DNA from 3 places in the Gemmata sp. SH-PL17 genome. Region 3 is predicted to be linked to each of the others. Evidence: riboswitches for the same ligand, from Rfam matches in the RefSeq annotation. Region 3 holds a riboswitch; each other region holds the start of a gene.
What was found. Region 3 has a riboswitch for cobalamin ahead of VT84_RS26260 (DUF6580 family putative transport protein). Riboswitches for the same ligand answer to the same signal wherever they lie in the genome.

Region 1: another riboswitch for cobalamin. It lies ahead of VT84_RS39775 (DUF1559 domain-containing protein); the one in region 3 lies ahead of VT84_RS26260 (DUF6580 family putative transport protein).
Region 2: another riboswitch for cobalamin. It lies ahead of VT84_RS24275 (ribonucleoside-diphosphate reductase subunit alpha); the one in region 3 lies ahead of VT84_RS26260 (DUF6580 family putative transport protein).

The regions. Positions count from the first base shown of each region.
Region 1 is NZ_CP011271.1:7,429,578-7,432,851, reverse strand. Features, by position in the region: gene VT84_RS30840 (nuclear transport factor 2 family protein) at 1-172, shown strand, start outside; gene VT84_RS30835 (SGNH/GDSL hydrolase family protein) at 180-809, opposite strand; gene VT84_RS39775 (DUF1559 domain-containing protein) at 916-1,713, opposite strand; cobalamin riboswitch at 1,848-2,049, opposite strand; gene VT84_RS30825 (PQQ-dependent sugar dehydrogenase) at 2,179-3,274, shown strand, end outside.
Region 2 is NZ_CP011271.1:5,884,736-5,888,009, forward strand. Features, by position in the region: gene VT84_RS24275 (ribonucleoside-diphosphate reductase subunit alpha) at 1-1,814, opposite strand, end outside; cobalamin riboswitch at 2,021-2,228, opposite strand; gene VT84_RS24280 (hypothetical protein) at 2,508-2,846, opposite strand.
Region 3 is NZ_CP011271.1:6,385,989-6,389,262, forward strand. Features, by position in the region: gene VT84_RS26255 (GDSL-type esterase/lipase family protein) at 1-1,590, shown strand, start outside; cobalamin riboswitch at 1,793-1,993, shown strand; gene VT84_RS26260 (DUF6580 family putative transport protein) at 2,111-2,674, shown strand; gene VT84_RS26265 (cobalamin-binding protein) at 2,690-3,274, shown strand, end outside.

The DNA of each region.
Region 1 (3,274 bases), 1.0 Mb from region 3:
GGACCGCGTGGTCGTGTTCGGGCGCTGCGCGTACCGCAACCGCAAGACGGGAAAGGCGGCCGAGTCCGTTATCGTGAACCGCTGGCGGTTCCGCAACGATTTGGCGGTCGAGTTTTTCGAGCTGTACGACACCGCGAAGGCGTTCGCCGCCGCGGTCCCGGACCCGGCGTGACCCGCGGTCACACCCACACGACCGTGCGCGCGGACCGGAAGTCGTGGGCCGCGACCATGCGGCAAATCGCGTCGGCGATCTTCGCCCCGCCCACAACCGACGGCTCAATGGGCGAGATCGGTGAGTAGTCGTCGGCGTGGGCACACGTCACGCGCAGGTCGATCAGCGGGAGCCCCGCGCCGATGGCCGCGCGGGAGATCACGTCGTTGAACGCGGCGAGCGCGGCGCGCTCGGCGGCCCCCAGAACGGGGATCGCGTCGTAAATGGTGCAAAGCGCCGTTGGCTTCCCCAACGCGCGCACGTTCTTCAACATTGTTGCGTAAGCCGCGCGGAACTCGTCCAGCGATTCCGCGACGGTCGCGAGCGCGTCGCCCACGGTCGCGGCCGGTTCGCGCAGGAGCCCGCTCGCCAGGAGCGCGTCGTTCCCGCCGACGCTCACGACGAGGTGCGTCGCGTCGGCGGGGACTCGCGGTAACTGCACCGCAACACCAGTGATCGTGTGGCCGTCCACCGCAACAAGCGTTGTCTTCCAGTCCGGCGGCAGTCCCCGGCGCACCTGCTCGATGACCGGTGGGCGGTCGGGTACGTAACGCGCGTTATCGAAGATAGAATCGCCGAGCAGAACGACGTGACTCATGACCGGCCTTTGCCTCGGAGTACGGACCGAATGCTCGCACTCCGGGGTAAGAGCGCGAACCCGCCCGTGTCAGGATGCTACCCGACGCGGGCGGGTTCGCGGGGCATCAATCTTTCCCGAACTCGATGTCGTTGGTGCCGATGTCCCAGACGATCTCTTTCTTACGCAGCTCGGTCGCGAGCGGGGCCTCCCACGACGGCGCGCCGTTGATCGTCGGCTGGCGCGTCTCCACGTGCCCGTCGGCGAAGCACACGTTCGCGATCCCGTCGTGCCGGAAGTGAACGTTCGGGAACCCCTGGGACGGGGCCGACAGGTACCAGTTCTCGGTGAGCTTGTCGAACGGCGCGCTGTACGGCACGTTCGCCGAGTCCGCGAACGCGATCGTCGCGGACGTGCCGCGCCGGTTGCTCACGACCACGATCGCCTGGCCCGCGATCCCGTTCGAGGCGCTGAACTGGTCGTTGTAGGCGTAGCTCGCCGTCGGGATATCGAACCGCAGCGCGAACCGCTCCGGCCCGAACACCGGGCACTGTACGATCGAGCGGTTGCCCTCCAAATACGGCGACAGGATGCCGGTGCTCGGGTTCATGACGCGCGGGGTCGAGGTGTTGTTCGTGATCTGCCCGAACCAGTACCAGTCGGTGTACGTCATGGTCGGGGCCGATTTCATCGACGAGACGGTGAACTTTCCGCCGTTCGTTTCGGCGTGGTTGTGCAGCGCGAGCCCGAGCTGCTTCAGGCTGTTCTGGCACTTCAACCGCGCGGCCGCGGCCCGCACCTTCTGCACCGCGGGTAACAGCAGGCCGATCAGGATCGCGATAATCGCGATCACCACCAGCAGTTCGATGAGGGTGAACGCACGACGGGTCGGGGGCCGGTGCCCCTGGGGGCGCAAGTGACGCACGGGTTCGCTCCTTCTCGCCGGGACGGGCGAGTGGTGAGTTCGGGGCGGACCGCGTGCGTGAAATCGGGCGGGTTGCTGCGCGCGCAGCGGAGAAACGAGACCGGCCCGTTCACCGGCCCGGTCCGGGGCCACGAACGTTGGAATCGCCAACGGGCAGGTCTTCTGGCTCACGGCTCTTAGCGAGTCTCGCGCAGCCTTCCCGCGGTTGCCCGCAGTGGCGTGGGAGCGCGAACCTCTGGCCGAACACAGCAGCGGCCCTGCGCCGGAATTGCACCGGCTTCCCTTTTCGTCCGCGGCAGAAGCACCCGCCGCGGAACCCGTCTGGCGAACTTACAGCATAGCGACCCCGAACCGCGCGGCAACGCGCGCCGGAGCGGAACGGGAAATTCGTACTAAGGTTCGTGAAATGCACTTCTCCGGCGGGTACAGTGTGGCCACGCATTTCTCTCCCAAGGAATTCTCCTCATGCGTGTCACCTCGTGCGCGATAGTCGTAGCCGGGTTGCTGATCGGCGGTGCGTTCGTGCTCGGACCGCGTTCGTCCGCGCGCCCGACCGAAACCGAACCGGTCCGCAAGGCCACCGGCATCGAGAAACGAGAACTCTGGACAGCATCCAAAGTTGCCGGCTCGCCAGAACCGCCGGACCCGTTCGTCATGGTGAAGGCGTACCCCAAACTGAGTTTCAACGAGGCACTCGAACTGACTGCGGTGCCGGGCCAGAAACTGTGGGCGCTCGCGGAACGGCCCGGCAAGGTTTACGTGTTCGATATGGACCCTGCAAAGACCGAGAAGAAGCTCGTGCTCGACGTGAAACGCGGGATCTACGGACTCGCTCTGCACCCGAAATTCGCTGAGAACGGTTACTTTTACGTGTCGTCCATCACGGCCGGTGACAAGCCCGACGGCACGCGCATCTCGCGCTATACCGTGACCGATCGCGAGAAGATGACGGCCGATCCCAAGAGTGAGAAGGTGGTCTTCACGTGGCCCTCTGGCGGGCACAACGGCGGCTGCATGCGGTTCGGGCCGGACGGCTTCCTCTACCTCTCCACCGGCGACGGGAGCGGCATCGCGGACGGTCTGGAAACGGGGCAGAACCTAGGCACCGTGCTCGGGAAGATTCTCCGCATTGACGTGGACAAGGAAGCCGACGGCAAGCCCTACGCGATCCCGGCGGACAATCCGTTCGCGAGCACCCCGGGCGCACGCGGCGAGGTCTGGGCTTACGGTATCCGGCAGTGCTGGAAAATCAGCTTCGACTCCGCAACCGGCGATTTGTGGGCCGGCGAAGTCGGCCAGGACTTGTGGGAGATGGTCTACAAGATCCAGAAGGGCGGCAACTACGGCTGGAGCGTGACCGAAGGCGCCCACCCGTTTCGGCCCGAGCGCAAGAAGGGGCCGACTCCGATCCTGAAGCCGGTCGTCGAGCACAACCACACCGAAGCGCGGTCGATTACTGGCGGCTTCATCTACCACGGCAAGAAGCACGCGGACTTGAAGGGCGCTTACGTGTACGGCGACTTCGACACCGGCCGCACCTGGATGCTGAAGTACGACGCGA
Region 2 (3,274 bases), 500 kb from region 3:
ACGATCGAAGCAATTGTGGCAGTGGGTGCGATGGCCACCAAGAGCGAGTTCCGCAAGCCGTGTGCGCGAATACGAGCACGGAGCGCGTCCCACCGCGCGGGCTCGGTCGGCGTGACGCCCCACATATCGAACTGGAGCGTGCCGGTCGCGGCCCGCGTTTCGGCGAACGACGGGTGCGCGCCGCGTGCTTCCGCGAGGTCGCAGGAGGTCGCCAGCGCGTGGTAGTAGATCTCTTCCTGAATGCGGCGCGAGAGGTCGCGGGCCGCGGGCGCATCGAACGGGAGCTTCAGTTTGAAGAACACGTCCTGAAGTCCCATCACCCCCAGCCCGACCGGGCGCCAGCGCGCGTTCGACGCAGCCGCGGCCGATGTCGGGTAGAAGTTCACGTCAATAACGCGATCGAGGAACCGCACCGCGATCCGCACCGTCTCGGCGAGTGCATCGAAGTCGAAGCCGTCGGCCGTAACGTGGCGGGCAAGGTTCACGGAGCCGAGATTGCAGACCGCGGTTTCACCGGTCGATGTCACCTCGACGATCTCGGTGCAGAGGTTCGAGCTGTGAACGACGGTCCCGTCCGCGGCGGTCTGATTGCAGGTGCGGTTGCAGGCGTCCTTGAAGGTCATCCACCCGTTGCCGGTTTCGGCCAGCGTTTTCATCATCCGAGCGTACAAATCACGGGCCGGCACGCACTTCGCCGCGAGACCGCGTCGCTCGGCTTCCACGTAGGCCGCGTCGAATGCTTCACCGAACAAGTCGGTCAGGTGCGGAACCACCTTCGGGTCGAACAGCGACCACTCCTCGCCCGATTCCACACGCCGCATGAAGAGGTCCGGCACCCAGTTCGCGAGGTTCAGGTTGTACGTGCGCCGGGCCGGGTCGCCGGTGTTGTCGCGCAACTCCAGGAACTCTTCCACGTCCGCGTGCCACGACTCCAGGTACACGCAGCACGCCCCCTTGCGCTTGCCGCCCTGGTTGACCGCGGCCACGGACGAATCGAGCGTCTTGAGCCACGGAACGATCCCATTGCTGTGCCCGTTCGTGCCGCGAATTAGCGACCCGCGTGAGCGAATCCGGTGGTACGCCAGCCCGATCCCGCCCGCGAACTTCGAGAGCTTCGCGACGTCGGCGTAGCGGTCGTAAATCGCTTCGAGGTCGTCGGTAGGCGAGTCGAGCAGGTAGCACGACGACATTTGCGGGCGCGCGGTGCCGGAGTTGAACAGGGTCGGCGTGCTCGGGAGGTAGCGGTGCGCGGCCATGAGCCGGAACAGTTCGATCGCGTCCGCGGCGAAATCCGCCAGACCACACGCGACACGCAGAAAGAAGAACGCGGGCGTCTCGATGACGTGCCGCGTTTCGGGGTGCCGGAGCAGGTAGCGATCGTAAACGGTTCGCAGCCCGAAGTATTCAAACAGGTCCGGTTGTTGTTCCCCCGCCGCGGCGTTGAGCTTGCGGGCGTTGGCCGATACGAACGCGAACGTCCCCTCGGCCACCAATCCGTGCCGGTATCCAGCCGCGATCGACTGCGAGAACGAATGAACGTCCTGGTTCGTGACTTCTTTGTCGATGTACGTCGAGAGCAACCGCGCCGCGAGCCGCGAATACTCCGGCTCCTCCGCGATGAGACAGGCCGCCGTCTGGATCGAGAGCCGGTCGAGCTCCGCGGTGGTCGCGCCGTCGTAAAGCCCGCCGATCGTCTTCACGGCCACGCGCATCGGGTCGACGGTCGGCAGTCCGCCCGCACACCTCTGCACGGCGCGGACGATCTTGTTCACGTTGACATCTTCGAGCGCGCCGTTGCGCTTGCGAACCTTCATGATTGCTTGGGGGCCAAGGAACCGAGAGGGACTGACGGGCGGTGGCGCTACAGCGCGATCGATGGTGGAAGTGGTCACGTCGCTCTCTCCCGGATGAACGCAATAAAGCGCGGGGAGTGAGCGAAGGCAGAGAGGAACGCGCATGCGGGCGCGGACCAGCCGCCCGCTGCCTTCCCCACGAAAGCACGGTTATGTCGCGCGATTTTTGGTTCGCGCGGTCGCACGGCAGGTCTTCGGACTCGCAGGCGCGTGCGGCTCACCGCACACCTACTAACCGTCGCTTCCCAACCCGACGCGGGTCAGTGCGTGTGACGGCGTTTGTTCCTGCATACCGCTGCGGGGGCAGTCCCGGATTCGCACCGGGTTCCCTTTTCATCGGCCCGCACGAAGCGAGCCGAACCGACGACAGGAAGCGTGTATCGGCCAATGTGTTTTGGGGTAATGAAGTTAATCCCCGAGTAGTGTGGGATCGATGTCAGTTTTCGGCGCGGTTGCGCCGGATCGATCGAAGTGAACGCCAATACCAGACGAACTGCCGAAGTTAGCCGACCGGTGAGAATAGCGAAGAGTTTTTGACAGGATTAACAGGGTCGACAGGATTCAAAAAAGCAACTGCGATCAGTCGAGCTGTCGGCCCGGGCACATCGGCCCAAAGAATAACGGCCGGCATCAGCCGGCCGCCACCAAACGGGATTAGCACGCGGTCGCGGTGCAGCCGAACTGTTCGGCCCGCCTCGCGCGGACGGCTTCGCGCTGGCGCCGACGGGCTTCACGCTTGTACTCGCACTGGTAGGCGGTGTACTTGGCGTGGCACCCGGTGCAGCGGATGAAGCCGCTCACCGCTTGTTGGCCGCACCCGGCGATGATGCACACCCGGCTGGCCTTGCGCTCGGCGTATTTCGCCCGTTCGCGTTCGCGTTCCCGCTCGCGGTGCGGTTGGCACAGCACCGAGCCGGGAACTTGGGGGGCGTCGCAGAAACGGCAGAGGCCCAGGGCTTGGCGTTCTTCTTTCGTTTTCGTGTTCGAGGTCATATCAGATTGTGTGAAATAACCGCGTAGTTCGGCTCACCGAACCCACGAGGTCGTGTTGTGCGGAAGTATCAGGCCCGAATCGGCGCGACTGCTACGAGTGCGATGAGGCGGTTACCTCTCCGATTTCGAGCACCCAATAACGTTGTTTCTGGCGCTGATTGAAAGAACGAATGTGCCGTCAAAAACAAACCTTCGCAACGCGGGACTGGTGCCTTCTTTCGTTGGCACAGTGCGCAGCGAGGGCGCGTTGACGGAATTAACCGAGCCGTGGCGGGTGGAAGATAGACGAGGCCCGAAGTATCGGGCGAGGAGATGTGGAATCGTAAGCGAGTAATCGCCCCGGCTCCTCGGCACTCAGCGAGGCAAGTCGGAGCACTTGATCTTTTACGGGTACCGGTACGGTAGGCACCGGCGGTACGGGCACCGAA
Region 3 (3,274 bases):
GACAGCATCACGTTCTCGAACAACTTCCTCATCCCGCTCGCAACGCCCTCTATGGGGGTCGACCTCGCCGGGGACGGCTCGCTCAACGACACGCTCGCCTACTTCCGCGCCGGCCAGATCGGGGGATCGAACTCCTTCGCGCACCCGAGCGTCGCGGCCGTGAGCGGGTACAAGTCCGCGGACGTACTCGGGCTGTTGCCCAGCGAACTCGCGGTCAGCAGGCCCGCGTTCGTCCTCGTCATGGTCGGGACGAACGACGTCGCCGCGGGCGTGCCGCTCGACACGTTCCGGCAGAACCTGACGCGGATCGCCGAGACCGCACTGAACATGGGCGTGGTCCCCGTCCTCAGCACGATTCCGAACAGCAAGTTCTCGGCCGAACTGGAACGGCTACAACCGAGTTACAACCAGGTCATCGAAGACGTCAGCGAAGCCCTCCGGGTGCCGCTCTGGAACTACTGGCGGGCGCTCCAGCAGCTCCCCAATTTGGGGATCAGCGCGGACGGCGTTCACCCCAGCGTGTCCCCAACAGGTGGAGGCGATTTGACCGAGAAGGGACTTCAGTTCGGCTACAACGTCCGCAATCTCACCGCGCTCCAGACGCTCGATAAATTGCGGCGCGTTCTGATCTCGGGCCAGTCGCCCGACTTACCGAGCGACAATCAATCGTGGGCGCCGCTCACGAATGCCCTCGCCGTGGCCGCGGGAGACACAACCGGCTTTCAGGTCGAAGTGATCGACACGACCACGCGGCGCACGCTGTTCCGTTTCGATCCGTTCCCCGGGTTCGACGGAACCGTCCGCGTCGCGCTGGCGGACGTGAACCACGACGGCGTACCGGATCTCATCGCGTCGGTCGGCCCCGCTGGGCCGCCACACGTCAAGGTGTTCGACGGCCAAACGGGATCACTGATCGCGAGCTTCTACGCCTTCGACGCCGGTTTAACGACGGGTCTGAGCCTCGCAACTGGTGACGTGAACCGCGACGGCGCGGCCGACATCATCGTGTGCCCGGAAGCCAACGCCCCCGCACACGTAAAAGTATTCAGTGCATCCGGTGAGTTACTGGATAGCTTCCTCGCGTTCCCGTCGGCGTTTACGGGCGGCGGGCGCGTCGCGAGCGGGGACGTGAACCGGGACGGCGCGGCCGACATCATCGTCACGGCCGGGACCGGCGGGCAGGGACACGTCATGGTGTTTTCGGGAACGGATCTCGGGCTGTTGGCCAGTTTCTTCGCATTCGGCCCCGCGTTCGCGGGGGCGCTATCCGTAACCGCGGGCGACTTCGACGGCGACGGAGCCGCGGAAGTCGCCGTGGCCCCTTCGACTGCCGGGTACGATCCGCACGTAAAAGTGCTCCGCCCGCTGACGGAAGAGGTTGTGAGTAGCTTCTACGCTTACGATCCCGGGTTCCGTGGGGGCGTGCAACTCGCCACGACCGGCCGCAACGGGCACCGCGCGCTGGTTACCGCCACAAACACCGCGGCCGCAACAGACATTCGGATTCTCGATGCTCCTTCAAACGGCGTGTTGGATGCGTTCTTCGTATACGAAACTGGTTTCCGCTTCGGTGCGTCGCTCGGAGGGTAGTACCGAAGCGTGCGGATTACGTGTCTTCTGTAGCCGGCCTCACGAGCCCGAATTTCAATCGTCACAGGTAGTGTCGTTTGCGGATGATGCGTGCGGCGTTGGTGACGAGCTTACGACATTGCTCGCGATGAACGCGAACGGAAGAACGCCCCTAAAGGCCCGTGCCTCACAGGTTGTGGACGCTCCACCGCTCGCGGCATAAGCCAGTTGCGTCTCGACAGGTTCGCGCCGCCATCAGGCGGCGCGACGAAGAGGGAAGCCGGTGCGAATCCGGCGCAGGGCCGCTGCTGTGTTCGGCCAGGGTTCTCGGGCACTCGCCACTGTGACCATAGGTCACGGGAAGGCGCCCGCAACCCGTTACGAGCCGTGAGCCAGAAGACCTGCCTGTCGTTCATTGTTCGGTGCCTCGGAACCAGGCGACCGGGCCGACGGGCTTTTCGTTCGCGTGCATCCCCGTCCGCTCGTTTCCGGTCTCCGCAGGCACCCCCTTCCGCCCGTCCCGGCGAAGAGGAGCCGATCTGTGTCTCGCGAAGAATCGTTTAGTCCTTCGTCTCGTTCCTGGCTGCCGCGCGTTGCGGTGCTATCTGTTGTCATCGCGCTCGCGGCGGTTGTCCGGGTTGTGCCCCACCCACTGAACTTCACGCCAATCGGGGCAATGGCGATCTTCAGCGGGGCGTACTTCACGGATCGACGGGCCGCGTTGGTGGTCCCGCTGGTTGCTCTCTTCGTTGGTGATCTCTTCACCAGTTTGCACGTCCTGATCCCGGTCGTGTACGCCAGTTTTGCCCTGAACGTGCTGATCGCCCGGTGGCTGCGTTCTCATCGCACGGTTGTGGCAACGGCGACCGTAACGCTACTCGGCGCGCTCCAGTTCTTCATCGTCACCAACTTCGCGTGTTGGATCGCCTTCTACCCGCACACGGCCGAAGGTTTGCGTGAGTGCTACATCGCCGCCCTCCCGTACTTCCGGAACACGCTCCTCGGGGACACGGTGTTCGTTGGTCTCTTGTTCGGCGGATGGGCCGTCGCGGAACGCGCGTTCCCAGTGCTGCGCGAACCGGCACCGGCCACCGCGACAGTTTGAGCACTGGAGGCAGTCATGCGGATCGTGTCTCTGTTACCGAGTTCGACCGAGATCATCTGCCAACTCGGTCTGGGTGACGCACTCGTGGGCGTAACGCACGAGTGCGACTACCCGCCGTTCGTGGCGGACTTGCCGAAGGTCACGCGCACGCTGATCCCGCACGACGCCTCCAGTCGCGAAATCGATGAGCTGGTACGGGAGCGCCTGAAAACCCAGCGTGCCCTGTACACACTCGATCTGCCCACACTGGAGCGCCTGCGCCCCGACCTGATCGTCACGCAGGCGCTATGTGATGTGTGTGCCGTGGCCGAAGCCGAGGTCACGGCTGCAGCCTGCGCACTGCCCGGGCGCCCGCGCGTCGTCAACCTCGAGCCGACGTCACTCGACGAGGTGCTCACGACGCTCCGTATGGTCGCAGACACCGCGGGCGTGTCGGATCGGGCCGATGCCGTCATCGGCGCGTTGCAGCAGCGCATCGATTCCGTTGCCGCGCGCTCGATGCGCGTAACGGAGCGTCCGCGCGTGGTCGTTTTGGAATGGCTCGACCCGCCGTTCAGTTGCGGGCACTGGACTCCAGAGTTAGTTCAGTTGGCCGGTGGG